Regions from separate parts of the Ensifer sp. R-19 genome, predicted to be linked through region 1. Evidence: riboswitches for the same ligand, from Rfam matches in the RefSeq annotation. Region 1 holds a riboswitch; each other region holds the start of a gene.
The links. Region 1 has a riboswitch for thiamine pyrophosphate ahead of thiO (glycine oxidase ThiO). Riboswitches for the same ligand answer to the same signal wherever they lie in the genome.
Positions count from the first base shown of each region.

Region 2: another riboswitch for thiamine pyrophosphate. It lies ahead of thiD (bifunctional hydroxymethylpyrimidine kinase/phosphomethylpyrimidine kinase); the one in region 1 lies ahead of thiO (glycine oxidase ThiO).
Region 3: another riboswitch for thiamine pyrophosphate. It lies ahead of thiB (thiamine ABC transporter substrate binding subunit); the one in region 1 lies ahead of thiO (glycine oxidase ThiO).

Region 1 is NZ_CP184570.1:1,973,312-1,983,535, reverse strand. Features, by position in the region: gene ACN9MO_RS28360 (beta-ketoacyl-ACP synthase III) at 1-891, opposite strand, end outside; gene ACN9MO_RS28355 (adenosylmethionine--8-amino-7-oxononanoate transaminase) at 888-2,156, opposite strand; gene bioD (dethiobiotin synthase) at 2,153-2,791, opposite strand; gene ACN9MO_RS28345 (8-amino-7-oxononanoate synthase) at 2,788-3,933, opposite strand; gene bioB (biotin synthase BioB) at 3,930-4,946, opposite strand; TPP riboswitch at 5,343-5,463, shown strand; gene thiO (glycine oxidase ThiO) at 5,624-6,595, shown strand; gene thiS (sulfur carrier protein ThiS) at 6,592-6,789, shown strand; gene ACN9MO_RS28325 (thiazole synthase) at 6,793-7,566, shown strand; gene ACN9MO_RS28320 (thiamine phosphate synthase) at 7,563-8,168, shown strand; gene ACN9MO_RS28315 (amidohydrolase family protein) at 8,210-9,895, opposite strand; gene ACN9MO_RS28310 (adenylate/guanylate cyclase domain-containing protein) at 10,067-10,224, shown strand, end outside.
Region 2 is NZ_CP184570.1:307,210-317,433, forward strand. Features, by position in the region: gene ACN9MO_RS20885 (amidohydrolase) at 117-1,271, shown strand; gene ACN9MO_RS20890 (hypothetical protein) at 1,393-1,674, shown strand; TPP riboswitch at 2,684-2,786, shown strand; gene thiD (bifunctional hydroxymethylpyrimidine kinase/phosphomethylpyrimidine kinase) at 3,038-3,847, shown strand; gene ACN9MO_RS20900 (glycosyltransferase family 4 protein) at 4,003-5,304, opposite strand; gene ACN9MO_RS20905 (hypothetical protein) at 5,301-7,520, opposite strand; gene ACN9MO_RS20910 (hypothetical protein) at 7,531-8,262, opposite strand; gene ACN9MO_RS20915 (glycosyltransferase family 4 protein) at 8,273-9,535, opposite strand; gene ACN9MO_RS20920 (class I SAM-dependent methyltransferase) at 9,532-10,224, opposite strand, start outside.
Region 3 is NZ_CP184569.1:3,503,272-3,513,495, forward strand. Features, by position in the region: gene ACN9MO_RS16990 (multidrug effflux MFS transporter) at 1-259, opposite strand, end outside; gene ACN9MO_RS16995 (MarR family winged helix-turn-helix transcriptional regulator) at 256-759, opposite strand; gene ACN9MO_RS17000 (ABC-F family ATP-binding cassette domain-containing protein) at 837-2,663, opposite strand; gene ACN9MO_RS17005 (thiamine diphosphokinase) at 2,667-3,317, opposite strand; gene ACN9MO_RS17010 (GNAT family N-acetyltransferase) at 3,402-3,887, opposite strand; TPP riboswitch at 4,033-4,151, shown strand; gene thiB (thiamine ABC transporter substrate binding subunit) at 4,201-5,229, shown strand; gene thiP (thiamine/thiamine pyrophosphate ABC transporter permease ThiP) at 5,261-6,865, shown strand; gene thiQ (thiamine ABC transporter ATP-binding protein) at 6,862-7,581, shown strand; gene ACN9MO_RS17030 (M48 family metalloprotease) at 7,885-9,396, shown strand; gene ACN9MO_RS17035 (RNA polymerase factor sigma-32) at 9,741-10,224, opposite strand, start outside.

The DNA of each region.
Region 1 (10,224 bases):
CGATAGCGACAGCGGGATCGTCGCGGCGGACGAGTTGCCGTAGTCCGCGATGCTCCGCACGGTTCTTGCAGGCTCGATGGCGAGGCGATCGCAGACGGCGTCAAAGATCCGGGCATTGGCCTGATGCGGCACGAAGCGGCTGATCTCTTGGGGATTGCAGCCGGCGGCATCCATTGCGCGGACGGCACAGGCTGTCATCATCTCCACGGCCTGAGCGAACATCTCCCGCCCGTCGCGCATCGTCATCAGGAAATCCTGGGGCTGCAGGCCCGGCGAGAACGGCTGGCTGCTGCCGCCGGCGGCGATGGAGATCAGGTCGTAGCGGCTGCCGTCGGCGGCAAGATCAACGCCAAGCAAACCGGTCTGCGGATCATCGGAAGGCGCAACGACGACCGCACCCGCCGCGTCGGCAAAGAGAACGGCGCTTGCTCTTTCCGCCGGATTGATGCGCCGGCTCAGAATGTTGGCCGCCACCACCAATACCGGTTTTCCCTGCGAACGGACGAAGCCGTCGGCAAGCGTCAGCGCATAGAGAAAACCCGAGCACGCACCGGCCAGATCGATCGCTCCGGAACGGGTGAGCCCGAGCCGGTGGGCGAGCAAAGGTGCGGAAGGCGGCAGGAGATGATCGGGCGTGGAGGTCGCCAACAGGGTCAGGGCGACATCGCCCCGCGGCATGCCGGCATCCTCGAGCGCCGCCGCGCCGGCGCTCGACGCAAGTCCCGTCAAAGTCTCGCCATCCTCGACCCAACGCCGCTCGCGAATGCCGGTACGACGCTCGATCCAGCCGGGCTCGAGACCGAGCTTTGTTTCGATCTCGGCATTGGCAACACGCCGTGCCGGCACGGCATGGCCGAAACCGACAACGCGAGATGACCGTGCGGCGCTCACAGCCGCCCTGCCGCGAAAAGCGATGCCGCCTCGTCGATCGCGCCATAGGCCCGGTCGAGCTCATCGGCGGTCACGCAATAGGGTGGCATCAGATAAATGACATTGCCGAGCGGGCGGATCAGCAATCGCCGCTCGCGGAAGAAGGCCCTGAGCCGCGGGCCGATCTCGGAGAGATAGCCGCCAGCCGGAACCTTGAGATCAAGGGCAGCAATCGTTCCAAGCTGGCGCGTATCGCTGAACCGGGTGTCGCCTGCAAACCGAGCGACATGCCGACGCTGCTGCTCCGTCAACGCGTCGATACGTTCTCGCACAGGCTCTTCTTTCCAGACGGCGAGATTGGCGAGCGCTGCCGCGCAGGCGATAGGATTGGCCGTATAGGAACTGGAATGAAAGAACGTCTTGCGTCGATCTGTCGAGAGATGCGCCTCAAAGATCTCGGCCGTGCAGAGTGTCGCCGCCAAGGGCAGCGCGCCACCGGTCAGTCCCTTCGAGGTGCAAAGAATATCGGGCGTGATGCCGGCCTGGTCGCAGGCAAACAGACTGCCCGTTCGTCCCCATCCGGTCATCACCTCGTCGGCGATCAACAGGCTGCCGTGCCGTTCGGCAATCCGTTTCAACTCGGCAAGCACGGAAGCCGGGTAGGTTTTCATGCCGCCTGCACCGAGGAGCAGTGGTTCGATCAACAGGGCCGCGACCTCGCCGGTGGCACAGGCCGCCTCGAAGGCATCAAGCGTCGCCTGCTCTTGAGCCGGCTCCGGAAACGTCAGCCGATCGACGGCAAAGAGCAACGGTGCGTAAGGCGCATTGAAGACGCCCCTTTCTCCCGCGGACATCGTGCCGATCGTATCGCCATGATAGCCGTGTTCGAGCACACAGATGCGGTTCCGCGGCCGGCCGAGATTGTGGAAGAAACCAAGTGCCATCTTCAGCGCGACTTCGACCGCGGTCGAGCCGCTGTCGGAATAGAACACATGGGCGAGCCCGGGTGGCGCGATCTCGATCAGCCCGCGCGCCAGGTTCTCCGCCGGCGCATGCGTATATTCGGCGAAGATAAGCTGATCGTAGGTTTGCGAGGCGGCGCGGATCGCTTCCATGATGGCGGGATCCCGGTGGCCGTGGGTGATGACCCACCAGGACGAAATCGCATCGAGGATCGCCGCCCCGTTTTCGTCGATGAGATAGGCGCCCTCGGTCCGGACGACGCGTCGCATCGCCGGCTCCAGTGCATGTTGGGTGAAGGGATACCAGACGGTGGAGTTTCTCATGCCGGCACCTCCAGCAAATCGTCGACGTCGAAATTTTCGCGAAACGCCTGCCGCAGCCGTTCCGGCGTCAACGGGTCAAGCAGCGGCAGCCGTCCAAGCCGTCGAACCTCCCCGAGTTCCGCGATGATCGCCTCGCTGTCCGCCTGCTCGTCGCCGATGAAGGCGACACCCAGGACCGGGATCGCACGGCGCCGGAGCGCCTCGAGCGACAGCAAGGTGTGATTGATCGTGCCGAGCCCCGTGCGGGCGCAGAGAATGACCGGGATTTGCCAGCGCGCGAACACATCGGCAAATACGCTCCGCTCGGTGAGAGGCACCAGGAGCCCGCCTGCCCCCTCGATGACGAGCGGGCGGTCGACCTTGGGCGGCAAGAGATGTTCAGGCCGGATCGACACACCATCGATCCGCGCCGACAGATGTGGCGAAGCCGGTGTCCTCAGCCGATAGGTCTCAGGCAGGATGCAGTCGGGCGGGATCCGACCGAGCCGCGCTACAGCCTCGCTGTCGGTTTCTTCATCGAGCCCCGACTGCACCGGCTTCCAGTAGCAACCGGAAAGCGCGTCGGTCAGCGCTGCGGAGAATATCGTCTTGCCGATGCCGGTATCCGTGCCGGTGATGACGAAACGGGGCCTCATGGCCGTTCCTCGACCATCGCCACCTTCAAGCGCTCCAACATGCGCGCGATCATCGGCCGGTCGACATTCAACGTGATCGCGATCCGGAGCCGCGCCGTCCCCTCGGGAACGGTCGGTGGACGGATCGCCCTGATATCGAAACCCTCGGCGCGCATCCGCGCGGCAATCCTCACGGCGCGACCGTTGTCGCCGACCGGGACTGGAAGGATCTGCGAGCCGCTGCCTTCGATGCCGAGGGTTTCGGTGAACACGCGATTGGCGAAGGTCCTGAGATCATCGAACTCCGCCCGCCGCCGAGGCTCATCCACGAGCGTCACAAGAGCCTCGCGGACGGCGGCGGCAATGAGCGGCGAAGGCGCCGTCGCATAGATGAAGTTGCGAGCACGGTTGACGAGATAGTCGCAAAGCACGGCGTTTGCGCCAACGAGGGCGCCGGAAACGCCGAGCGCCTTGCCGCAGGTATGCAGCACGACGAGATTTTCCCTGCCGTCCAATTCGGCCGTCAAACCGCGGCCATCTGGCCCGAAGACGCCGGTCGCATGCGCTTCGTCGACCACCAGAAATCCATCATGCCGATCGGCGAGCGCGGCGAGGTCTGCAAGCGGCGCCCGGTCGCCGTCCATCGAATAGAGGCTTTCGACGGCAATCCACGGATGTCCCATGCCGCCGCGCTTGCGCCACGCACCGATCGCATCGGCAAAGGCGTCAACGTCGCTATGCTTGACCGCGATCGCACCGGCCCTGCTTGCGGCGATACCCTCATGGGCACTCGCATGGATCAGGGCATCGTGGACGATAATATCGTCGCGCTGCGGCAGCGTCGAAAACAAGGCGGCATTGGCCGCATAGCCGCTGCCGAAGAACAGCGTTCGCTCCACGCCAAAGAAGGCGGCCGCCTCCGCCTCCAGCGCCTCATGTTCCCTGTGGTTGCCGCGCAACAGCCGCGAACCGCCAGATCCGACCGGCACGCCGCGGTCGATCGCTGAGCCAATTGCGGCCTTCAGACGCGGCGATCCGGCGAGCGCCAGATAGTCGTTGGAGGTGAAGTCAACGCCACCAACCGCGACAAGCTCGCGCCGACGCCCTTTGCGTTCGAGGCCAGAAAGCGTCTTCTCCTGGCGAGCGAAGAGGCTCACGCTCATTCGGCCGCGTCCTGTTTTGCCGCTGATGCCATCGGTTTCAGTCCCAGGCGACGGAAGAGTGCCGCGTCGTGGTCCTCGCCGGGATTGTCGGCGGTCAGCAACGTCTCGCCGACGAAGATCGAATTGGCGCCGGCAAAGAAACAGAGCGCCTGCATCTCGTCGCTCATATCGGTGCGGCCGGCCGAAAGGCGGACATGCGACTGCGGCATCAGGATGCGCGCCAGGGCGATGGTGCGAACGAAATCGATCGGATCGACCGGCGCCGCATCGGCAAGCTTCGAGCCCGGGATCGGAATCAGCATGTTGATCGGCACGCTTTCTGGGGGCACCGGCAGATTGGCAAGCGTCACCAGCATCGATATCCGATCGTCAGCCGTCTCGCCCATGCCGAGAATACCGCCGGCACAGACCTTGATGCCGGCATCGCGGACGTTCGCCAACGTTTCCAGCCGGTCGGCAAAGCTGCGGGTGGTGATGATCTCGCCGTAGAAGCGCTCCGACGTATCGACATTGTGGTTGTAGTAATCGAGCCCAGCATCTGCGAGCCGCCCGGATTGTTCCGGCGTCAGCATGCCAAGCGTCATGCAGGTCTCCATGCCGAGCGACCGCACGCCCCGGACCATGGCGACGATCGCCTCCATGTCGCGCTCCTTCGGGCTGCGCCAGGCGGCGCCCATGCAATAGCGCGTCGCGCCGCCGTCCCTCGCTTTCCGTGCTTCCGCAAGAACCCGTTCGACTTCCATCAGTTTCGACGCTTTCAGCCCCGTCGGGTAGTGCGCCGACTGGCTGCAATAGCCGCAGTCTTCGGCACAACCGCCGGTCTTGATCGAGAGCAGGCGGCTCATCTGGATGGCATTGGGGTCGAACTGGGCGCGGTGAACGGACTGCGCACGATACAGAAGGTCGTTGAATGGCAAATTATAGATTTTTTGTGCGTCGGCCAGAATCCAACCGGTTTTGGCGGATTTGGTGGCTCCGGAGGTCGGCTCGGTCGAACTGTTTGTATCCAGCATGTTCGTTCACTTCCCTGTTTGCGGCAGAGCAAAATAGATAGAATGCATTATTATCTATAATTTTCACGGACACTGCATCGAGCAACCATCCAGAAGGAGAGTTTACTCTAACAATTCAATCACAGCGTGCCTTTGCGTGCTTCAACTGGTGCAACCAGAAGGGCAAATACCGCGACTTTCGGCGGCATCAGCTGATGGCGATGACAGCAACGGCCAGATGCCCGGATTTTCGGGACCTTGCGCCTTGCACTAGCCGTAGATCTCTCGACCGATGCCCGCTACCGACACCAGCGAGCCTCAAGAACACATGTCCTTCCACTTTTTATAGATAATTTTTTGCGCACGAGGTACACACCGGCAGCCCTTGACAAAATCCGATCCAGCCGCTCAGTTTGAAGCATTCACCAGGGGTGTCCCGACAAGGGGCTGAGATTCTGCTAGGCGGTTTCCGCGGCGCAGTGACCCGTTGAACCTGATCCAGTTCATACTGGCGTAGGGACGGTGCAGACATCGCTGCCGCATTCGCGTTCGCGCGAGCAGATCTCGGCAAGGCGTCCTTCCCTCTCTTCCGGTCCGAACTGGGTCTCCAACAATGGAGCCTCGGCAATGCGTATCTTCATCGCGATTCTGCTTCCTTCAGACCGACGTTCGGCTCGCCGCAGCTGGGCGCATTGACCATGCGCATCCTGATCAAAGGCGCCGGCGTCGTCGGGCTGACCTTGGCACATGAGCTGATCGGCCGTGGCGTCGGGGTGGCCGTTGCCGAGCGGCAGCCAGACTTCCGCGGGGCGGCGTCGTGGTTTGCCGGCGGCATGCTGGCGCCCTGGTGCGAACGCGAGAGCGCCGAGGAAACGGTGCTGACGCGCGGCATCGGCGCCATCGACTGGTGGGACCGCGCGCTTCCGGGCGAAGTGTCACGCAACGGCACCCTCGTCGTCGCTCCGCCGCGAGACGTCGGCGAACTCAAACGCTTCGCTTCGCGCACGTCCGGCTTCGAATGGCTCGACGGAGAAGCGATCGCGAGGCTGGAGCCGGCGCTTGCCGGTCGCTTCCGAGAGGCGTTGTTCTTCCCCGGCGAGGCGCATCTCGACCCGCGCCGGGCGCTTGTCTTGCTGCGGCAAAAGCTCGTCGAGCACAGCGTCGCCTTCATCGGCGAGGCGGATAATAGCAGCGACAGCGATCTGATCGCCGACTGTAGCGGCGGCGCAAGAATCGGCGGCACCACCGGTCTGCGAGGCGTGCGCGGCGAGATGCTCTATCTGCAGACCGGTGAAGTGGAATTGTCGCGGCCAGTCCGTCTCATCCACCCGCGCATCCCGCTCTACATCGTACCGCGCGGCAATGGTCTGTTCATGTGCGGCGCGACCATGATCGAAACCGACGACGGCGGTCCGATCGCCGCCCGTTCGCTGATGGAGTTGCTGAACGCAGCCTATGCGCTTCACCCCGCCTTCGGTGAGGCGCGCCTTCTCGAAACCGGCACCGGCGTCCGGCCGGCCTTTGCCGACAATCTGCCGCGCGTCATGCGCGCCGGAAACACCATCACGCTCAACGGGCTCTATCGCCACGGCTTCCTGCTTTCACCGGCCCTGGCCGAGGAAGCGGCGAACCTTGCCCTTGCCCAGAACCTGAAGGGAGACGCCGCATGAAATTGACCGTCAACGGCGAGGATCACGAACTCACAGTCACGACCCTTGCCGAACTCCTGGCCGCACTCGACTTCGAAGGGGATTGGCTTGCCACCGCCGTCAACGGCGAGCTGGTGCACCGAGCCGACCGCTCGGCCCATTCCCTCAGCGATCGCGACCGGATCGAAATTCTCTCGCCGATGAAAGGAGGCTGAGACATGCTGACGCTTTATGGACAGGAACTGCGTTCCCGCCTGCTTCTGGGCACCGCCCGCTACCCCTCGCCTGCCGCGCTCGAAGACGCGGTTCGGTCGTCGGCGACCGAGATTGTCACGGTTTCGCTGCGCCGCGAAACCGCCGGCGGCCGTCAGGGCGGCGCTTTCTTCGACCTGATCCGGTCGCTCGGCGTGCACGTGCTGCCCAACACCGCCGGCTGCCACTCGGTGTCGGAGGCGGTGCTGACCGCCAAGATGGCGCGCGAGGTCTTCGGCACCAACTGGATCAAGCTCGAAGTCATCGGCCATCAGGATACGCTTCAGCCCGATGTCTTCGGGCTGGTCGAAGCAGCACGCATTCTTTGCGCCGAAGGCTTCGAGGTCTTCCCCTACACGACCGACGACCTCGTGGTCGGCGAGCACCTCGTCGAGGCCGGATGCAAGGTGCTGATGCCCTGGTGCGCGCCGATCGGCAGCGCCATGGGGCCACAGAACATCCCGGCGCTGCGCGCCATGCGGGCCCATTTTCCGGATATGCCGCTGATCGTCGATGCCGGCATCGGCCGGCCCTCACACGCAACGACAGTGATGGAACTCGGCTTCGACGCGGTTCTGCTCAACACCGCCGTCGCCGGGGCAACGAAACCGGCCCTCATGGCCTCCGCCTTCGCCCGAGCAATCGACGCCGGACGCGATGCCTTCGAGGCGGGCATGCTCGAACCGCGCGATTTTGCCGTTCCCTCCACGCCCGTCATCGGAAAGGCGGTGTTCGCGTGAAACTCGACCCCTTCTACCTCATCGTCGATAGTGCCCAATGGATCGGGCGGCTGGTGCCGCTCGGCGTGAAACTGGTGCAGCTTCGCGTCAAGGACCGTCCGGAAGCAGAGCTTCGCGATGAGATCCGCGCGGCCAAGGCGATCTGTGACCGTCATGGGTGCCAGCTCGTCGTCAACGATTACTGGCGCCTCGCAATCGACGAAGGCTGCGATTTCGTCCATCTCGGCCAGGAGGATCTCGCGGATGCGGATCTTGCCGCAATCCGCGCTTCCGGCCTGAAGCTCGGCCTCAGCACCCACGACGAGAGGGAGCTGGAGACGGCGCTTGCCGCCAAACCCGACTATGTCGCGCTCGGACCGATCTATCCGACGATCCTCAAGCAGATGAAATGGGATCCGCAGGGGCTGCCGCGCCTCTCCGCCTGGCGGGAGCGCGTCACGCCGCTGCCGCTCGTTGCGATCGGCGGCCTCAATATCGACCGGATTGCCGGCGTCTTCGAGCATGGCGCCGACAGCGCCGCGGTCGTCACCGATATCACGCTGAATGCCGATCCAGAGGGGCGGACGCGGGAGTGGATTGCACGCACGGCGCCGTGGCGCTGATCGAGGAAAACAGCGGGATCACCTGACGCCGTGGCTCTGCCTCAGGCAATCGCCAGTTCTGAAAGCCAGGCCGAACCCAGGCCGTGCTTGTCGCAATAGGCGGTAAGCCGGTCGCGCGTTTTGCCGGGCCGGTCGAGACCGAGAAAGCGGGAAGCGTTCCTCCAGAGGATATTCTGCTGGTGCTCGTCGCTGACGCTGGCGAGCGTCAGTTGCTCGACTATTCTCGAAACATAGGCGTTGTAGTCCTTCTCCAGCGCCATCATCGACCAGTCGGTGCCGAACATGAGATGGCGGGCGTCCGGGTCGTAATCATCAAGCCATTCGTCCAACAGCTGCCGGATCTTCGTGTGAAGATTCTTGTCGTCGCTGCTGACCAGTTCGCTGAGATAGCTCAGATCCGCAAACAGGTTCGGGCGACGCTCGTGATCGATCGTCCTGCCGATGATCTCTTCCCAGGTCGGCGGCCCGGAAAACTTGTCCTGGGCACAGGAGACCATCACGCCTGTCGGCGCCCCCGGGCGCAGGATTTCATCGAAGGCGCCGAAATGCGCGAGATTGATCCGCAGCTTATCGTACTGGTTCGTGTCGAGCAGCTTCTTCCAATAGGCGGGGCTTGCAAGATTGCCGTAGCCGCAGCCGGCCCCGATGCTGTTTTCCGCATGGGCCATGATCGGCACATCGTTGTCGCGACACCAGGCGTAGAGCCGCTTCAGCGCGCCATCGATCGCCGGATCCGCATTGCCCCATGCCTTGAAGCCCATCGGCGGGTAGATTTTGACACCGATGAAGCCCTTTTCCATGATCGCGTACTGGACGTTTGCCAGCGATGAACCCGGCCTTTGCGCTTCCCGATGCGGATCGAAGCCGACGAAGCTGTGCATGCGGATGCCGTGCTTCCTGGTGACGATCTGCTGGACCTCGTCCATGACGTCGATCTGGTCGCGCTGTGGCGATGATGTCCCGTGAAGCGATTTATCGAAGTCCAGGATGCTCGGCGTGATCAGAGAGAGCCGACATTTGGAAGCGAAGATCTTGACATAGGCTTCCGCCAGGTTTTCCCGGTAGTCCTGCATCAGCCGGACGAAGGAAAGATAGGTTCCGATCTGGTCGTGCGCCTTTGCGGCGGTGGCGACGGTATCGACATCCGCTTCACTCACGCCGCCGCCCGAACGCCGCTGGAATGTCTGGGGCAGATCGGGAGTTCCGCCGAGCTGGCGCAGCAAACCGTCATAGTCAGGGGATTCGCCAAGACTGCGCCTCGAAAACGTCGATCGTTGCTCGCCTGCGCGCGCGATCAGATCCCTTACCGCGACGCGCAATTGCTCGTCCTTGCGCCGCGCGAGCTCGGCGTCGGAAAGGCGCCGAGCGCCTTTTTTCAGAACAGCAAGTTCATGTTTGGCTTTGGGCGCGACATCGCCAAGCGCTGTCACGAGAAAGACCACCAGGGCATTTTCCAGCCCCTTCGCCTCCTCAGCGTTCGCGGAGAGCCTTTTCTCCGGCATCTTCTCCCGCAGCGCCACGTAGCGAACCAGGCCATCCACCGGCACATCCGCCGCGTTGAAGAAATGGCAATGGACGTCGATGATCGGATGACTGAGACTGCAGGCGCCGGGCAAAGGCAGATGCCGGCATCCGGAAAGCACATTTGCAAGCACGCCCGCCGAAACCAGCCGCAAGACATCGCGGCGCGTCACGGCGGCAACCGGACCAGCCCAGTCGACCTCCATTGTCCCCTCCTGTTGCGAGACCCCCTCGAACAATCGGGCAAACATTACTCCGTCCGAAAGCCGCGCGAAACAGATATTTACTTGCCGTTACTGGGGTCCCGTAGATCAGCGTGAGTCGACTTTCAGTCAGACAGGAGGCGTGTTACTCTAAAATCTTGGGGAGAATTTTGCGTGGTTGGTGGCGCCGGCAAATATGAGTTCCAACGTTACCTGTCCGGAGCCCTGGTCCAATGGTCCTCCCCGGCAGCAACGGAATCGGCTGCCCCCGTACGGGAAGACTTCCTCGGCTCGCTGCTTTTCGCCGACATCTCCGGCTTTACGCGTTTGAC
Region 2 (10,224 bases), 730 kb from region 1:
GCCGAGGTGGTCTAACGTGAGGCTTCCGACGCGTCCAGGCTGATGGAGAGAGCCGTGATCCAGCTCCAAGACGCGGGGGCTTCGGCGAGTGCGCGGAGTTTTCGTGGAGTACCATAATGTTTCTGATTGACAGTGAACTTCAGGCGCTCGTGGCGTTTCGGCGCGAACTGCACCGGCGACCGGAGGTCTCAGGCGAGGAGCGGGAGACGGCGGAAACGATCGTTGCGGCGTTGGTCGAGACGAAGCCGGATGCGGTGATATCAGGTCTTGGCGGGCATGGGGTGGCGGCGATCTATGAAGGCCGGGAGCCGGGGCCAACCATCATGGTGCGGGCCGAGCTAGACGGGCTGCCGATCGAGGAGATTTCGGAGATCGGACATCGCTCGGAGATCACGGGCAAGGGGCATCTCTGCGGCCATGACGGGCACATGACAATCCTGATGGCGCTCGCCAAGGGATTGGGGCGCGAGCGGCCGGTGAAGGGCCGCGCGATCCTGATGTTCCAGCCGGCGGAGGAGAACGGCGCGGGTGCATCGGCCGTGCTCGCCGATCCGAAATTTGCGGCGATCAAGCCGGACCTCGTGTACTCGCTGCACAACTTTCCGGGATTAAGCTTTGGCCATGCGGCGCTGCGCACCGGTCCGGTCAATTGCGCTTCGCGCGGTATGCGCATTTCGCTGTCCGGCAAGACGGCGCATGCCTCGACGCCGGAGGACGGCATTGCGCCGACTTTCGCTGTTGCCGCGCTGCTTTCCGGCCTGACGGCGCTCGGCAACAACGGGCCGCTCGACGAGGATTATACGCTGGTGACGGTGACGCATGCCCGCCTCGGCGAGGCGGCCTTCGGCATCAGCCCCGGTTATGCCGAGATCTGGGCGACGCTGCGGACGCTGACCGACGAACGCATGGCCGATCTCGTGGCCCGCGCCGAGGCGCTGGTTGCCAAGGAGACGGAGGCTGCGGGGCTGAAGGTTACGATCGGCTATGAGGACGTGTTCCACCAATGCAGCAATGCGGAAGCGGCAGTCATCGCGCTGGAACGCGCCATGGACGAGGAGGGCGTCAGCCACGATCACGGCGAGGGCGTGTTGCCGATGAAGGGCTCGGAGGATTTCGGGCTCTTCGGGCGGGTGGCGCCCGCGGCGATGTTCTTCCTTGGCGCCGGCGAGAACCACGCGCGGCTGCACAATCCGGACTATGATTTTCCTGACGAGCTGATCGGCATGGGCGCACGGGTGTTCATGCGGACGATCCGCAACGAGTTGGGGTGAGGGCAGCGCCGGAAGGTCGCTTGCTCAACGGTTGTTGTGATGGCACTCTCAGAAATTGCGCAATTCCCGACGGAGAGCCGTTTGCGCCGCGTCCGGATTTGCCTTCAGGAGGACCAAATGGATGAGCCATTTCAGCTTCCGTGACGCGGTTTGCCTCGCGATTGCCATGGCGGGAGTGGCGAGCGCTTACGCGGCGGATATGCCCGTTGCAGATATCATTCCTGAGCCGCGACAGACTGAGAATGTTAGTCTGCAGGACTTCATCAAGGCCAATCCGGATTGCCTGGAGTTCACCGACCAGTGCTCGCATTGCGCGATCGTCAACGGCGTTGCCGAATGCTCGACGGCGGAGATAGCTTGCATCAAGCGAGAGAACCAGTGCACTAAGCGGACAGCTAAATAGAACATTGCGGTCAGAAATTTCCTGCAGCCGTTCAGCAACATGCAGGGACCGGTTTCCTAAGCTGCCTTCCGAAGCTCCGAGATCTTTTGGAACTCTGCCAAGATATCTGGCGCTTTTTCCTTCGTCGGCGTATGTCCACGCGATTTCGAAGCGACGCTTGGCGGGCAGCGCTCGATGGCGGCGATCTGGTTGTCGGTCGAGTACTTCTGATGCTCGGTCGACATCCGAACGTAGATCGCCGCGCGAACCTTGGGTTGCTCGTCCGAGGGCGGTTGTTCGTCGCCGTTCTCAGTCCAACCGATAACCATGACGTGCCGGTATATCACGTGTGAATTGAGGTCAGAATGCCGGAGTATAGACTGGGGAGGTGGGCAGTATGGTTCTGAATACGGGCACAATGGTTCTAGCATCAGCGCGCGCCGCTAGAGACGATTACTTTGCCGCCGTTGCGGCGGCGCTGCGTCACGAATTGGGTGGGGGAGGCCGTGCGATAAAGACGATCATGCGCTGGACAGGCGCGAGTGGCCGAACGGCAAAGTATTGGCTAGCCGGCGATCGCGGCCCCAACGGATGGCACCTCGTTCTGCTGGCCTGATGAAGTGTTGCAGGTCGTGCTCGCAATGGCACACCGCGATATTCTGTCTGTCACACTCGAACCGCGTGCAGCGGAAGCCGCCTTGGACCGAGCAAGTGCAATTCTCAAAGCATTGCGGTGATATGATGCGATGAGGCGCCTAACATCTATCGTTATGCGTGGAAGGCCCGCCGCCCGGGATTGCATAGGCTCGCGTTCGAAATCCCCTTGCCTTAACGGCCTTCAGGTGGATAGTCTGCCAAGGTCTGTGAAGTCGAACGCTCAGACGGAAGGCTCCTTATGCTTTCGAGGCAAAAGGGGCCTTTTTGCTGGTTGTTTCCTTTCAGGTCCTCCGTCTTCCGCGTCGAGCCGACGCATATACGGGCCTGCTAAACTCAAGCAATTGACATCCCCTGTCACGCTCCCATAGCATTCATGCCTGCCGAGGGGCGCACCTGACAGTGCTGAGATGGCGGTGAGCCAGACCCTTGAACCTGATCCGGATCATACCGGCGTAGGAACGGCAAGGGCCTCTCTGGCACCCCGCGTCTTCGCCGTTCATCTGGATCTCCGTGATTTTGGTTTCGGGAGATCGTTGGTGCCAATACGCCGTTTAGAATGTAGCGACGAAGAACTCCTGGGGGCGGGACGACCGACCCATCGGCTCAATCTGTCGGATTCTTCGAGGTTGCATGGAAGACCCACCTCAGTTTGCGCGTGCTTGAGCCGGTGGCTTGAGACCGCGTTTGCCATATTTGGACCCGCTTCCACATTTCAGCGGAGCCAGGCATGACTGCCATCGCCGTTACTATTGCTGGTTCGGATTCCGGTGGGGGGGCCGGCATCCAGGCGGATCTGAAGACGTTTTCGGCGCTCGGCGTCTATGGTGCCACCGTCATCACGGCCGTCACCGCGCAAAACACCAGAGGTGTGACGGCCGTTGAGGATATCTCTCCGGCTGTCGTTACAGCTCAGATCGATGCTTTGTTTTCGGATCTCGCCGTTGGCGCGGTGAAGGTCGGCATGGTGTCCCGTCAGGAGACGATTGCGGCGATCGCGTCCGGCCTGAAGCAATACGGGCATTTGGCGGTCATCGATCCGGTGATGGTTGCCACTTCAGGTGACATTTTGTTGCGTCCGGATGCGATCGCGATGCTCAAGGGGGAGCTGCTGCCGCTTGGGCTTATCGTGACGCCGAACCTGCCCGAAGCGGCACTGATGACGGGGTGCAGCGTTGCCGAGAATGAGACAGAGATGGGCCGCCAGGCGCAGATGCTGCTGAAGCTTGGTGCGCGCGCCGTGCTCATGAAAGGCGGGCATGCCAAGGGCGACGAAGCTGTCGATATCCTCTTCAACGGGGATACCTCCCTGCGCTTGTCGCGACCCCGGGTCGAGACAAGGAACGATCATGGAACTGGCTGCACGCTATCTGCCGCGATCGCGGCTGGTCTCGCCCGTCGCCGCACCCTCGAGGAGGCGGTTGTCGCCGCCAAGACCTATCTGCATGAGGCGCTTGTTGCTTCATCGGCGCTCAAAATCGGGCAGGGGCGGGGACCGGTTCATCACTTCCATCAGTGGTGGGGCCCGAGCGGTGATTAATTCCATTCCGGCGCTTGGCGCCGGTTCCACCATTCAAGTGGACGTTTAAAAAAACAGGACATTCCATTGCCCGATAAGCAATGGAATGTCCGTCGAGTCGGGAAGTCGGCCGCTTGTAAATGCGAGGTGAGTGCCGGGACGGAGCGCTTTTCGGTTCAGGCCACAGCGGCGCTCGGGTGAACCGACTGTTCCTCCTTGAGCAGTTTCCGATAAAGCGCGATATGTTCGCGGCCGCAGTCGACATGGCTCATCGGGCGCCTGAGGGTTGCCTTGAGGTTGTCCCATGACCTTGGCGTGCTCAGCACATCGATCAGTCGATCAGCAAGATCTTGCGCGCTGCCGGAGCGGAAATGATAGCCGTCCAGCCGATCGCGAACCTTCTCGGCCATGCCGCCGATGTCGGAGCAAATGATCGGCCTCCCATGGTGGAGGGCCTCCTGGATCACGATCGGCGAGTTTTCCCACCAGACAGAAGGCATCACAACCCAGTCGACGGAACGCATCAGCCTGGGCATGTCCTGGTTCTGGTAGGAGCCGTAAAAGCGGACGCGGCGGCCAGCGTCTTCGATCAGTTTCGCGACCCGGTCCTGATACTCGGCCGGCTGACGCTCGAGGTTGCCGCCGAAGATCATCAGCGTGGAATCGTCACCCCAGATATCGTCGGGCACGCGCGATACCGAGTCGATCAGCACGTGAACGCCCTTGAAGGGGGTCATCTGCCCGAAATAGGCAAAACGATTGCGACGTGCCGTCGGCGCCGGCAATTCACGCGCCGGCGTCTTTTCACCCAGGACGATGCCGTTTTCGATCACGAAGATCTTGTCGGCAGCGATGCCCCACTCGACATAGCGATTAGCGAGAAAGGCACTCGGGGCGATGAAGGCGTCGGCAAGGTTCAGCATGCCCCGCACGAACTGCTCGCGGCGTACGAAACGCGAAACCGGGATTTCGGGAAAGCACGTATGGCAGCTGATTGGCGAAGCGCCATTGCAAAGCTGACCCGAGGGCCGCTTCACCATTTGCCCGTGGTTGTGACAGATCGGCAGGTACTCGTGGAAGGTCACGACGATGCGCGCTTTCGGCAGAGCATCGCGCACCGCATAGAGCGCTTCCAGCCCGAAGCCGATGATATGGTGGAAGTGGACGATGTCGGGCTTGATGTCTCCCACAAAGCGCAAGAGGTCGCGACGGATCGCGTCGGTATCGCCGTTGGACAGGAAGAAATGATCAAAGTCCTCGGCATGGTAGAGCACTTCGTCCATCGCCAGGCGAAGGCTCATCAGCGCCGATGCGCCGTGGCGCGGCACGGGATTGCCGACGCGGGCGAGGTAGATCGATTCAATCCCCGGCAGGCCGTTCAATGCCTTGTGCAAACCATGGGAGGCGATCTCGGCGCCGCCCAATGAATGGGTCGGGTGGCCGTGCGAGACGACCAGCACGCGGAGTTTGTCACTCATGCCGAAACCTCATTGTGGGTCGTGGTGTCTGGCTCGACGGTCTGCATCCAGCGGCCACGAAAGAGCGTCTGATCGACACGCTCCACGTACCTGGCCGTGGCTGCCGAAACGGCACCGAACGCCTCATCCGACCCGAGCATCTGCAAGGCGGGCAGCCAATAGGATTCGTAGCCCCTGCGGCTCAGCCTCAAGGCAAGATCCAGCCCATTGAGAGACGCACCGAGATAAGCCGGCGAAGGGCCGGTATCGTCGAGAAGCGCCTTGCGGGGCATGATGCAGCACTCGAGCGACGCGGTCGCCACCCGCGTCAGCTTCAGGCGGTTCACAGCGCCGACCGGATAACCGGCATAACGGCTCGACTGCAGATGGTCCGCACGATCGAGCGACGAACTGCCGGCCCAGCGGATCGAATGATCCTCATAGGCAAGGGTCGGCGAGATGATGCTTCCGCTTTTTGTCTCATAGTTCGCAACGAGCGTCTGGTACCAACCGGGATTGGCCGGCGTAAGGGAGGCAGACAGCAGAATGACGGTCTCATTGTCGACGGCCTGCGCCGCAGTCCGCGCCAGGTCGCTGGCATCGACTGAACCTTCGACGGACAAAAGGCGCAGCGGCAAGTGATAGAATTCCGCAAGTCGCCGGATGCCGGCGGCGCGCCGGCGAAACTGTTCCGATTGCAGGACGAGCACGATCGGCGCCTGCCGCGTATGTGGATCGAGTGCCAGAAGCCCCAACAGCGCGGCGAAATCCTCCTCGGCCTCTCCCACGGCGACAAGGATTGCCGCCCCCACAGCCTCACCGAAGCGGCCAATGTCGATAACGGTCTCGATGGTCGGAGCATCAGCGCGAGCCGCAGTGATGAACGGAACGACCTGGCGATCGACGATATCGGGCAAGGCCCAACTGGTCGGATCGATAGCGTTCAGCAGCCGCAGCGCCGAATGCCTTGCCGACAGCCGTGTCGGGTGAAGCGGCATATAGGCGCGGCGAGAATCGCGAAGGGTGATTTCGAGGTGAAGGGGTGCTGCCGGATCGCCGACGAGGCCATCCGCGAAAGCGATGAAACCGTGCGAACGGCGATGTCCGGATATCGCGCCCTTGAATTCCGGGCGGTCCACGAAGGCATCTTCGACGTCTAGCCGCTCCGTGCGGGTCCAGGCGCCATCAAGACGCGCTTCAGCGCGCCCCCGACGCAGCCGAACGCTTTGCACATGATCGTCCGGATCAAGCATCCAGCCCGAGATCAGGAAGGCGCCTTCATCGCCCTGATAGACTGCGTCGACACCGAGCCGGACCGGAACGGGGAGACTTGAGATCGTTTCTGTACCGTCAAAGCCGTTGGCTGCTTCGCGCAGGCGCAACAGCACCTGCGGCGAGCTCTGGCTTTGGAGCAGCATCGCGCGAAGATGACCTGGCGTTTCAAGGGGGCCAGCAACGAACTTTCGCTCGTGGACCGGTGCATAGCGCCAGGCGCCACGGCCACGATAGAAAATGCCCTGGATGTCACGCGCCCGCGGCAGATCATCCGCAGACAGGAGGCCCAGAAAGCCGACCGCATCTTCCGGTGCGTCGTTGCGCGGGAAAACCGCGATGCTGCACTCGGCGACCGATGCGTTTTCGGCCCGGATGATGATCCGGCTAACGCCGGCAGCAATGTCATGCGCCCAACCCTTGAGCGCGATCGCATCATCGTGGCTCTCACCGAGCAGTTCTATGTAGCCGTCTTTCGCGGTTCCCGCCTTGAGGAGGGCTGTGATCGCTGTCAGCTTCCGTGGGTCGAGCGGCGGCTTCATCAACACGTCCACCAGGCGGCCAAGCACGTGAACGACCTGCGGGCCGGCGAGCTCTTTCAGCATCGCGGCGACGTCACCTGTCGACACGGTGCGGGGCGCAACGACGTAACGTTTGCCGCTACCTTCCCTTCCGAAGCGCAGCGTTGCCGGCATGCCACGCGCGTGATCGACCGGGATGAGCGCGGCGAAACCATGGGTGGCGGTGGCCTGTGGAGTGGAAAGCCGCCAGCCGATGATGGCAGCGATCGCCTGGGTCGCGGGATCTTCGTCGATCTCGACCGGCAGCTGATCGGCCATCGGGCCGCCGGCGCCGATGACCAGCAGCAAGGCTTCGTCGATCGGGCACACCACAATCCGTCCGCTGCGCATGATCCGGGCAAGCGGTGCCGGGTTCGGCGAAAGGGAAAGCTCCTGATTGGGCATGATGCGCCCCTCAGGTCCGCAGGAGAAGCGTCAGGATCGCACCTGCGGTAAAGCCCGCAAGCACGAAGAGAAGCAGAAATGCTGGCTTCAAGTCTCCGTTCGAGCGTTGCTTCAAGGCATTGAGGCTCTTTTCCATACCAGCCACAACCCCATCGAGACGCATCAGGTGCACGTCGAGATCGGTCAATCGTTGGGTGATTTCTGTACGCAGGCTAGCAACGTCGTCACTGACTGCTGCAAGGCCCGCAGCTTCGCCTTCCTCGCCATCGTCGAGCTTCTGGCGGATGGCCGAGCGTTGCGAGACCTGGAGTTGACGCTGTGCCGCCATCAACACGTCGAGCTTGTCGAGGACCTTTGCCAGTGGAGCGGCGATCAGGGCTTCGGCAGCCTGTTCGTCGGGTTTGGGAACGCGAAGCGGCAATTCGCCGCCTTTTTCCGTCGAGGCCATGACAACCAGTTCGGCCGCGCGGGCGCTCGCCGTTTCAGGCAGGGCTATCTCGAAGGCATGGTTGCCATCGCCGATCCCGTTGCGCTTGAGATCGGATCGGTTGCGATCGGCCAGTGCCTCGGCGATCACCTTGCCATCGAGCAGCACGCGAATGGCGAGCCGTTTCTCTGGCGTCTCAGGATCGAATGCCCAACCGAAAACGCGGCCCTGGTCGATCGCGTCCACCCGGCCCTTCAAGGGCTTTGCATTGTTTTGTTCCGGTGCGACATCCGGTTTGTCGGCTGCTACAGACATGGTCATTCCTCTAGGCCGCGGCGGTTCGTGCCGGCTCTATCTTATCGATGAGCGTGAGATAGCGGCGGGCAGTGGCGTCGATATCATCGGGTTTGCGGGCGTTCGCCGAAAGGCGCCGCCTGAGATCCGGGTTTTCCGCGATGCGGCGCATGGCGGCGGCAAGCGCCCGCGGGTCGTTGGGCGTAACGGTCAGGCCGCTCACGCCGTCCTGAACCATTTCGGCCATGCCGCCAATGTTGCTCGCGATCACGGGTTTGCGCTGGGATTGCGCTTCGCCAATGACGAGTGGCGCATTCTCCCACCAGATCGACGGCACGATGGTGCAATCGACCGCAGCGATGAGGTCGGCAATGTCGTCGCGCCGGTAGGCGCCGCGCTGCTGGACGGTGGGGGCGGTCTTTTTGAACAGGCGGGCGATCTCGTCCTTGAAACCATCGCTCTGGAACGGTGCGCCGCCGTGCACCCTGAGCTCGAAGCGCAGGCCCTCGTCGATCAGTTGTCGCGCGGCCTCAAGCAGCACGGTGGTGCCCTTCCAGGGATTGAGGTTGCCGAAATAACCGAAGATCGGCCGGTCGTTTTCCTGCCGATCCTTCCGCGTCGGAAGGTCCCGCCGTGGCAAGCCATTCGCGATGACATCGATCTGCTCCCCGTAGAGCCCCCAGTCGATGTATCGTTGTCTCAAGAACTGGCTCGGCGATACGAAACGGTCCACCGTGCGCAACAGGGCTTTAAGATGGTGCTCGCGAAGCACGAAGCGGTCGAGCGGGATATCCTTGAAGCAGGCGTGGCAGCGGTCGGGCGTTGACTTGTGGCAAAGCTCCTTGCCGCTGGTTCGCACCATCAGTCCGTCATGGTGGCAAAGCGGATAGTAGTCATGCAGCGTCATGACGATGCGACATTCGGGCAAGGTCCGGCGCACGATGTGCGGAAACTCGGCGCCGAGCAGCAGCAGGTGGTGAATGTGGACCACGTCCGGCTGGAAATCGCGCAAAAGCTCGGTCAGATCAGGAACGACGCCATAGAGGTCGATCTGGCTCATGAAGAAGCGATCGAAATGACCAGACCACAACAGCACCTCGTCGCCCTCAGAGCCAATCGCCTGGAAGCTCGTGCCTGGGCGCACCTGCCTATGGGTCTGGTTGGTAGCGCCGAGGAAGAGTACTTCATTGCCGGCGCGTTGATAGGCGCGGAAGAGGTCGTGCGCGAAAATCTCCGTACCGCCCGGATGGAGCGCCGGATGATTGTGCGCCGCGACCAGAATGCGCTTCTTCATCCGTTTGCACCCCGGCGTTCGGCAACGAAGACATCCTGGTAGTGACCGGCATCCTGCCCGCGCCAATGGCCGAGTGATTTCAGGATGGTTGAAAAACCCGCCCGTTCGAGCGCCCGATCGAGAAAGCCGTCATCGAAACCGACAGCGGCAAGCGGCGGCAGACCCGGCACGAACCAGCAGGGACCATCGCCGCTGCGATTGAAGCCAAGGCGCGAATCCCGCCTGCCGTTTTCGTTCTTCGCCGCCACGCGATCGACCACGAACGCCGTGACGAAAAGCCGGCCACCGGGCTTCAGCATCCGGCTGATCTCGCTGAAATAGACAAGCACTTCGTCCGGCGGGAGATGGGTGACGATCGACGTCATGATCGCGAAATCGAACGTTCGATCCGGATAGGGGAGCTTCAGCGCCTTGCCGTTGATCTTGCCCATGGGATTGTAAAGCTCATGGGCAATGTCAACATGCTCGAAAGTGAAGTTTGGGTAGACGGGCGTCACGGACTTGCGGCACCAGGCGACACCGCCTTCGACCGGATCGACGCCGACGTAGCGGGCGCGATCGGCGTCGAGATACTGTGTGAGCGGAACTGCCATCCGGCCGATGCCGCTACCGATGTCGAGCACGCTGCTTTCCGGCTGCAATCCGCCCATGCGGATGAAATGGCCGAGAAACTCGGCGCCAACCGCCCG
Region 3 (10,224 bases), on a different replicon from region 1:
CGACGAGATAGATCGCCATGAAGATCAGCGTCGCGCGGCGGCGCCCGATGACGTCGGATAGCGTGCCGGAAACGAGCTGGGCAAAGGCGAAGCCGGCGAAATAGAGCGACAGCGTCATCTTGATCGCCGCTTCGCTCGACGAAAACGCCCGCACCAGCTCCGGCATCGCCGGCGTATAGAGCGCCATGGAAACTGGCCCGAGCGCCACCAGGAACGCCCCGATGATGCTGGTGCGCCGCTCGCTCATGCGACGCGTCATTGCGAGGCTCCAGGCTGGTCCTCGGACTTCTCCGCTGTCTCCTTGCCGGCAAGGCACGGGTCAAGCTCACGCAAGTTGTCGCGCAGGATGCGCAGATTGGCGCAGAGAACCTCGCGCGTCGCCTCGTCGAGCCCGGCAGTATAGGCGTTCATCATCTCCCTGAGCCCCGTCATCAGCTCGGTGAGCAGCGGACCGGCCTTCTCGGTGATGGCGACGTTCTTGGCGCGGCGATCCGCCGGATCCGGTACGCGGGCAACAAGGCCCATCGCCTCCAGCCGATCGAGATAGGCCGAAAGCGTCATCGGCTCGATGCCCATGCGGGTGGCGATCTCGGCCTGCTTGATGCCCTCTTTCAGCGCCACCTGGATCAGCGTGCGCGCCTCGCCGGGGGTGATGCCCAGGTCCATGGCATTGACCTTGCGGTCGAAAGCCCCGCGCAAAAGGCGCGAGACGTCCGTGAGCAGCATTCCGATGGTTTCGGATTCAAGTTTGAAGGGCATCAGGATCATTCACAAATGATATAATAAGTTTTTCTTATCATATCTCCTGACGCTGTTCAACGCGCCACTGGTTGCGGCTAGCCTTCGAGCTCCTCGCGCAGCATTTCGAGCTCCAGCCATTCCTCCTCCATGCGGGCGAGATCCGCACGTAGCTTCTCCAGTTCCTGCGCGAGCTTCGCAAAGGCGTTTGGATCTTTTGTGAAAAGCTTGGGATCAGCCATCTTTTCTTCGCGCTTGGCGGCCTCGGCCTCTGCCTTGGCGATCTCCTTCGGCAGGTTTTCGAGCGCGAATTTCTGCTTGTAGGAAAGCTTGCCCTTGGCGGCCTTCGGCGCATCGGCGGAGGGTGCAGCGGCGTCGGCTTTGGCCTTTTCCGCCTTCTCTGCCTTGCGCTTTTCTTCAATCGCGCCCTTGCGCTGCGCCATCATGTCGGAATAGCCGCCAGCATATTCGATCCAGCGGCCATCCGGCTCCTCCGGGTTTGCCGGCGCGATCGTCGAGGTGACGGTGCGATCGAGAAAGTCACGGTCGTGGCTGACGAGAATGACCGTTCCGGCAAAGCCGGCGACGATCTCCTGCAACAGGTCCAGCGTCTCGATGTCGAGGTCGTTGGTCGGCTCGTCGAGGATCAGAAGATTGGTCGCCCGCGAAAGAATGCGCGCCAGCATCAGCCGAGCGCGCTCGCCACCCGAGAGCTCGCGGATCGGCGTGCGCGCCTGTTCCGGCTGGAACAGGAAATCCTTCATGTAGCCGGTAACGTGGCGCTGCTCACCGTTGACAAGCAGGTTGTCGCCGCGCCCGTCGGTCAGGTAATGGGCCAGCGTGTCGTCCAGGTTGAGGTCTTCGCGCTTCTGGTCGAGCGTCGCCATTTCGAGGTTGGTGCCGAGCTTGACCGTGCCTGTGTCCGGCTCGATCTGACCGGTCAACATCTTGAGGAGCGTCGTCTTGCCGGCACCGTTCGGACCGACGAGACCGATGCGGTCACCGCGATGGACGCGGATCGAGAAGGGCGCGACGATGGTGCGGTCACCATAGGCCTTGCTGACCTTTTCGGCCTCGATCACCAGCTTGCCGGACTCCTTGGCGTCAGCTGCCGTTGCCTGCACGGTGCCTTGAGGCCCCTTGTGGCCGCGATAGACCGCGCGCATGGTCTGCAACTCGCCGAGGCGGCGCATGTTGCGCTTGCGCCGCGCCGTCACGCCGTAGCGCAGCCAGTGCTCCTCGCGCTCGATCGCCTTGCCGAGCTTGTGCTGCTCCAGTTCCTCGGCCTCCAGCACCTCGTCGCGCCAGGCTTCGAAATGGCCAAAGCCGCGATCGAGCCGGCGCGACTGGCCACGGTCGAGCCAAACGGTCGCCGTCGAGACCTTCTCCAGGAAGCGCCGGTCGTGCGAGATCAACACCAGCGCCGAACGGCTGCGGGTAAGCTCCTCTTCCAGCCATTCGATCGTCGGCAGGTCGAGATGGTTGGTCGGTTCGTCAAGCAGCAAGATGTCAGGTTCCGGCGCCATGACGCGCGCCAGTGCGGCACGGCGCGCCTCACCGCCCGAAAGGCGCGTCGGGTCTTCTTCGCCGGTCAGGCCCAGATGCTGCAGCAGGTAGGCGACGCGATAGGGATCGTCGCTCGGTCCGAGGCCGGCTTCGGCATAGGCCTGCACCGTGTCGTAGCCGTCGAAATCCGGCGCCTGGTGGAGATAGCGGATGGTCGCTGAGGGATGGCGGAACACCTCGCCCGACTGTGCCTCTGAAAGGCCCGCGGCGATCTTCATCAAGGTCGACTTGCCCGAGCCATTGCGCCCGACAAGGCAGATGCGATCGCCCGGTTCCACTTGCAGATTGGCACCGGCAAGCAGCGGCGCGCCGCCGAAGGTCAAGAAGATATCGTCGAGTTTCAGAATTGGGGGCGCCAAGGCTCAGGCTCCGGAAAGATCATAGGGGCGGGCAAGCACGATGGCGCGTCCGCTCTTGAGGCTGAAGCGAAGGGGACCCTCCGCGACGTTGGAAACGGTTCGGGACGATCCGAACGGCAGGGTGAAATCGTCAAGCGGATAGCGCGCATTGACGATCGAAAGGCCGGTCAGCTCGGTCAATCCCAGCACGGAAAAGAGACAACCTTTCGGCAGGTCGAGATCGAGCGTGCCTGCCAGCAGCGGGTAGGCTTCTTCCTCGCCCGAGGTCATCAGCACCGAAAGCCCGCGCTCGGCAAGCGCTGCGGCCTGCAGCAGGTGCAGGAAGGCATGGTCGCTGCGGCTGCCGCCAAGCGCGCCGGCAAAGATCAGCCGATCAGCGCCGCGGGACAACGCAGCCTCGACCGCGATCTCGCCATCCGTCGCAGCCTTTGCCGCCGGGTAGGGCTCGCGTGGAACGGAGGCGAACTCGGACAGCAGGGCGTCTTCGGTCGAATCGAAATCGCCGACCCAGACATCCGGCACGACGCCGAGCAAGCGGGCATGGCGCATGCCGCCGTCAGCGGCAACGAAGCGGCTGCCGCTGAGCTGCTCTGTCAGCCGGCTGGTCACCGAGAGGGCGCCGCCAAGCAATATGGTGAAGGTCGATCGAGCCATGGCAATGCCCATAGCGCAAAGGATCGCGGAAGGAAAACGAAGAAAACCGCAAACCGCTGCGATCGCAGCAATTTGCCGAAGCCGTCAGTGTCCTTCCGGCACCGGTTCCGGGAATAGCATGCCGGCATAGATCCCGGGTGTTGAATCGGGAATTTCGATCGCGCCGGCCACGCGCTCGTAGAACTTCGCCGGGCCGACGCCACCGATGACCGCATAGCCGTAGCCCGCCTCGCGCATCGCCGTCAGGCTTGCAAGCAGCAGCGCCTCGCCGATGCCCTGCCCACGCATACCTTCATCGACGCCGGTTGGGCCGAAGAAGCCGAGCGCTGTCACGTCGTGGCAGGCAAAGCCGACGATCTTTTCGTCGTGCACCGCGACGTGCATGCGTGTCGGGGTCGAGGAGAAGGCAGCTTCCGCTTCGCCTGCCCAGCCGGCGCCAAACGTCTTTTCGATCCAGGAGACCACCAGACGGCGTTCCGGCGCCATGGCGCGACGGATGCTGATGCCTGAACCAAGCCGCGACTGGGGCTCTGCCGGAAGGGCATAAAGGCGAACTAGCATATCTGGCATGGGATTTCCTCCTTGCGGCCAAGCGTGATGGTGTCATAGCGCAGTTGCCGGTTGGCGAAAACGCCCGACAGAAAATGGGCTCGCCCCATGCGTCGCCCATTCCAAACACCGCTTGCCATGAAGCCGCCGCAGCGGTAAATCTCTTGCCGCTCTAACGGGGTGCCTCCCGACCGCATGGCGGCCGGAGGCTGAGAGGCGTCAAAACGCCAACCCGCGGAACCTGATCCGGCTCATACCGGCGGAGGGATTAGACGCGATCGCACCGATACGCCCTTTTCCCGTGCAACAACGAACTTTGGGAGAGGTGCTTCGCATGTCCAATTCATCACAGCTCAAAATACTTAGCCGGCTAGCGCTGGCCGCAAGCGCAAGCCTTGTTTTCACCGGTTATGCCGCCGCTGCCGACAAGACGCTGACCGTCTACACCTATGAAAGCTTCATCACCGAATGGGGGCCGGGCGCCAAGGTGGCGGAAGCCTTCGAAAAGACCTGCGAATGCAAGGTCAACTATGTCGGTGTTGCCGATGGCGTCGAACTCTTGACGCGCCTAAAGCTCGAGGGTGCTGCCTCGAAGGCCGACATCGTGCTCGGTCTCGACACCAACCTCGTGGCGGAAGCAAAGGCAACGGGCTTCTTCGCACCGCATGGCATCGAAGCGAAGGACCTGAAGGTGCCCGGCAACTTCTCCGACGACACCTTCCTGCCCTATGACTACGGCCATTTCGCCGTCGTCTACGACACCGAGACCCTGAAGACACCGCCGAAGAGCCTCAAGGAACTGGTCGAAGGCGACGCGTCGCAGAAGATCGTCATCGAGGACCCGCGCACCTCGACGCCGGGCCTCGGATTGCTGCTTTGGGTCAAGGCGGTCTATGGCGACGAGGCGGGTGCTGCCTGGGCGAAGCTCAAGGACCGTGTTCTGACCGTCACCCCCGGCTGGTCGGAAGCCTATGGCCTCTTCACCAAGGGCGAAGCGCCGATGGTGCTCTCCTACACCACCTCGCCCGCCTACCACATGGTCGCTGAGAACACCGAGCGCTACCAGGCGGCCACCTTCTCGGAAGGTCACTACATCCAGATCGAAGTCGCCGGCATGACCAAGAGTGCCAAGGAGCCGGAACTGGCAAAGCAGTTCCTCGCGTTCATGACCGGTCCGGAATTCCAGTCGATCATTCCGACAACCAACTGGATGATGCCGGTCGCAGCAACCAAGGAGCCGCTGCCGGACGCCTTCAACAAGCTGGTCAACCCGGAGAAGACCTTCCTGCTGCCATCGGAAGAGGTCGCGAAGAACCGCAAGGCCTGGATCGACGAGTGGCTTGCTGCCATGAGCAAGAACTGAGGCCGGATTGTTCGCACTTCGCGAAAACCGCATGACTGTTGTCGCCGGGGCGATTTGCCTCGGCGCCTTCCTGCTCTTCGTCGGCCTGGCGATCGCCGCCTTGCTCGCCCAAACCGGCGGCACGGACGAAGGCACTCTGTTCGACGCCTATATCTGGCGCGTCACCCGCTTCACGCTGCTGCAGGCAAGCCTTTCCACTCTGCTGTCCGTGCTCTTCGCGATACCGGTGGCGCGGGCGCTGGCGCGGCGGCCGCGTTTCTTCGGCCGGATCTGGCTGTTGCGGCTGATGGCGCTGCCGCTCGGCCTGCCCGTTCTCGTCGGCGCACTCGGGCTGATCGAGATCTGGGGACGCCAGGGCTTCCTCAATTCCGGCCTGCGCTGGCTCGGCCTCGAGCAACCGATCAGCATCTATGGCCTGTTCGGCATCCTGCTTGCCCATGTCTTCTTCAACATGCCGCTTGCGGCGCGCCTGTTCCTGGCCGGCCTCGAGCGCATTCCCGCCGAATACTGGCGCAGCGCTGCCAATCTCGGCATGCCCTCCCGAGCGCTCTTCCGCTTCATCGAATGGCCCGTCCTGCGCGGCCTGTTGCCAGGCGCGGCCGGCCTCGTCTTCATGCTCTGCGCCACCAGCTTCACGCTCGTGCTGACGCTTGGCGGCGGGCCCGCTGCCAGCACCATCGAGGTCGCGATCTATCAGGCGCTGCGCTTCGATTTCGATCCGCCACGCGCCATCGCGCTGTCCGGCCTGCAGATCGCCATGACCGGCGTCCTGCTTCTCATCCTCAGACGTCTGGCAACGGATCCGGAAGAGGGCATGACCGGCGGCCGAACCGTTCGACGCTTCGATGGCACAACCACAGCGGCGCTGTTCAACGATGGCGCCTGGATCATCCTGGCATTGCTCTTTCTCATCGCCCCGTTGATTGCGGTGGTCGTCTCCGGCCTGCAGGCCGATCTTCTGAAGCTCGCGCGCGATCCGAGCGTGCACCGGGCACTGATGACGAGTGCGGCGATCGCGCTCGCCTCGGCACTCGCCTCCGTCGCCATGGCGGCCGTGATGATCCGCGCCGCGGCGACGGTCACCGCGCCACGCCATGCGGGCGCGCCGGCACACGGCCTTGCCGGTGCGATCGGCGCCAGTACCTCGCTGATCCTGCTGGTGCCGCCTGTCGTGCTCGGCGCCGGCTGGTTTCTGCTCCTTCGCCCCTTCGGCGATGTCGCGCGCTTTGCGCCTGCCATCGTCGTGGCAATCAACGCCCTGATGGCGCTTCCTTTCGTCCACCGCATCCTGGCGCCGGCCATGGCGACGCACGCGGCGCGTTCCGAGCGGCTGACCGCGAGCCTCGGCATCCGCGGTTTTCATCGCCTGCGATGGATCGACCTTCCGGCGCTCCGAAGGCCACTGCTGATGGCGTTCTCCTTCGCCATGGCGCTATCGCTCGGCGATCTCGGCGCCGTCGCCCTGTTCGGCTCGCAGGACATGGTGACGCTTCCCTGGCTGCTCTATAGCCGCATGGGCAGCTACCGCACCGCCGATGCGGCCGGCCTCGCCCTCTTCCTCGGGCTTCTCTGCCTGATCTTCACCATCCTCGGCACAACGGAAGACGTCCGCCGGCGGGAAGGACGCAAAGCATGACCGAGCCCAACGCTGCCATAGAACTGCGCAATGTCGAGATTCGTTTCGAAACGACCACGCTGCACTTCGATTGCACTATCGCTGCCGGCGGCATCGTCGCCGTTGCCGGCGCCTCCGGTTCCGGCAAGTCGACGCTCTTTCACCTCATCGCAGGCTTTGAAGATGCCGACCACGGCGAGATCCGTGTCCTCGGCCAGAACGCTGCCAACCAGGCACCTTCGGAGCGTCCGGTCTCGATGATCTTCCAGGACAACAATCTCTTCGCCCATCTCGATGTCGCGACCAATGTCGGCCTCGGTATCGACCCGGCACTTCGCCTGACGGACGAAGATCGGAAGAGGATCGAGGACGCGCTTCGCCGCGTTGGGCTTGAAGGCTTCGGACGAAGGCTGCCGCCTACGCTTTCCGGCGGCGAACGCCAGCGGGTCGCGCTCGCCCGCGCACTTGTGCGGCACCGCCCCCTGCTCTTGCTGGATGAACCATTTGCGGCCCTCGACCCCGGGATGCGCACCGGCATGCGCACGCTTCTTGGCGAACTGCACGCGGAAGAAGGCAACACCATTCTGATGATCACGCACCATCCCGAAGACGTGAAGGCGTTGGCCGATAGCGTGCTTTTTCTCGACCAGGGGCGTATCATTGCACACGATACGCTCGACCGCTTCCTGGAGCGGCGCGACAATGCGGCAATCGACCGCTTTCTTGGCAACGCGTGACGGTGGGGCCGGTTTCTCCTCGCCCTCAGCCGATCGCCACAATTTGACCGCGGCGCCGTGCGACGCGCGAAATATCCGGCCGGGAGCGCGAATATTCGCGCATCCGTTGCCGTGATACCACGGGGCAACTATTTCTACCGAGACAAACTAGGCAGGTGGCGCTGAAATCAGATACAGCAAGACCAGGGCTGAACAGTCGCGGCGGAGCAACGCTGCCGGACTGAAAAAGTAGGACTTTCAACGCTGTCGTTCCATTGCCCCGCTGCATGCGGGTGGAGCGACAGACGGGAAACGGGCTGAGGCATGGAGAGGCATACAGTCACACACGACCGGTTCCCGCCGAAACGCGGACGGCTGCGTGCACGCGCCGTGGTTGCACTGATCGCGACCGCGCTTCTCTCCGCATGCCAGTCGGTGATCGAGCAATCCTACGAGCCGACAGTTTCGCCCTCGTCCAATCCGCAGATTGTCGACGAGGTCCAGAAGAACGATCCGCGCGCGAAGATGGGCGCACGCGAACATCCGCGCATCGTCGCAAGCTATGGCGGCGAATACAAGGACGCGAAGACCGAACGGCTGGTCGCCCGCATCGCCGGAGCGCTGACCGCCGTCTCGGAGAACCCGCAGCAGTCCTACCGCATCACCATCCTCAATTCGCCGGCGATCAACGCCTTTGCACTGCCGGGCGGCTATCTCTATGTCACCCGCGGCCTGCTGGCCCTTGCCAATGATGCCTCCGAAGTCGCCGCCGTACTCTCGCACGAGATGGCGCACGTCACCGCCAACCACGGCATCGAACGTCAGCAACGCGAGGAAGCGGAAGTCATCGCCAGCCGCGTGGTCTCCGAGGTGCTGTCGTCCGATCTCGCCGGCAAGCAGGCGCTCGCCCGCGGCAAGCTGCGGCTTGCGGCCTTCTCGCGCAACCAGGAGCTCCAGGCCGACGTCATCGGTGTGCGCATGCTCGGCGAAGCCGGCTACGATCCTTACGCCGCCGCACGCTTCCTGGACTCGATGGCAGCCTATAGCCGCTTTACCGCCGTCGATCCGGAATCCGACCAGAGCCTCGACTTCCTGTCGAGCCACCCGAATGCACCGCAGCGTGTGGACCTTGCGCGCAGGCATGCCCGCGCCTTCGGGCCGGAAGGCACCAGCGGCGATCGCGGCCGGGACTATTACCTCGCCGGTATCGACGGCCTGCTCTACGGCGACAGCCCCCAGGAAGGCTATGTCCGCGGCCAGACCTTCCTGCACGGCCAGCTCGGAATCCGTTTCGACGTGCCGACCGGCTTCCAGATCGACAACAAGGCAGAAGCGGTCCTTGCGACCGGACCCGGTGACATCGCTGTGCGCTTCGACGGCGTGGCGGATACGGGCGGTCGCAGCCTGACCGACTATATCGCCAGCGGCTGGGTCACCGGCCTGCAGCCCGACACGATCAGGCCGATCAACATCAACGGTCTGGAAGCCGCGACCGCGCGTGCCTCGGCCGATCGCTGGGATTTCGATGTCACGGTCATCCGCATCGACACCCGCATCTACCGCTTCCTGACCGCCGTTCCCAAGGGTTCGAACGCGCTCGAGCCGACAGCGAACCAGCTGCGCAGCTCGTTCCGCCGCATGACGCAGGGCGAGGCCCAATCGCTGAAGCCGCTGCGCATCCGCGTCGTAACGGTAAGGCCCGGCGAGACGATCGCAACGCTTTCCGCCCGCATGATGGGGACGGATCGCAAGCTGGACCTGTTCCGGGTGATCAATGCGATGCAGGTCACCTCGACAGTGAAGCCGGGCGACAAGGTCAAGATCGTTTCCGAGTAAGCACGGCAGCCTCACCGCACCTGCACCAAGGCGCATATGCTGCTGAAGGCTCCGGCCTTCGCTGCTGCGCCAGACCTCGATGTTCGAACACAGGGCAGTGCCTCAGATTGAGGTCCGAGCCCGTACGACTATGCCCCTGAGGCCTACAGCGCCGCGCGTCCTGTCAGACACGCAAAGGCACTTTGAAGTGCTGCATGGTTTTGTCCTTTGACCGGCTACGGCCAAAGAAAACATGCACGGCTAAAGCGCGTCGCGATCTTTCAGATTCACTCCTTGCGCTTTAAGCCCTCGACATTTCGCAGGTCGTTATCACAAAACCGCTGCGCACTTTTGCGCGACAAGCTTTAGTGAATGCCCGCAGTCAGGGCCGGCGCTTTGGTCGCGAGCGCCACTCTGAGCTTTTCGAGCGCCCGAGTTTCGATCTGTCGCACCCGTTCCTTGGAAATGCCGAGATCGAGGCCGAGCTCTTCCAGCGTCGCACCGTCCTCCGACAGTCGTCGTGCACGGATGATCCGCATCTCCCTTTCGGTCAAGGCACCCAGCGCATCGCGGAGCCACACACGGGCCCGCTCGCCGTCGATCATGTCGCTGACCTGTTCGTCCGGAAGCGGCGCATCGCTGGCCAGGAAATCCAGCCGCTCGCCGCCATCGGAATCGGCGCCGCCAACGGGGGCCTGCAAGGAAGTGTCGCTGCCGGAAAGCCGCGCATCCATGGTCTGCACATCGGCGATGCTGACGCCGAGCGCCGCGGCAATTTCCTCATGCATAGCCTGCGATGTAAGTTGCCTGTCGCCTTGCGCCAGACGTGCACGCAACCGCCGCAGATTG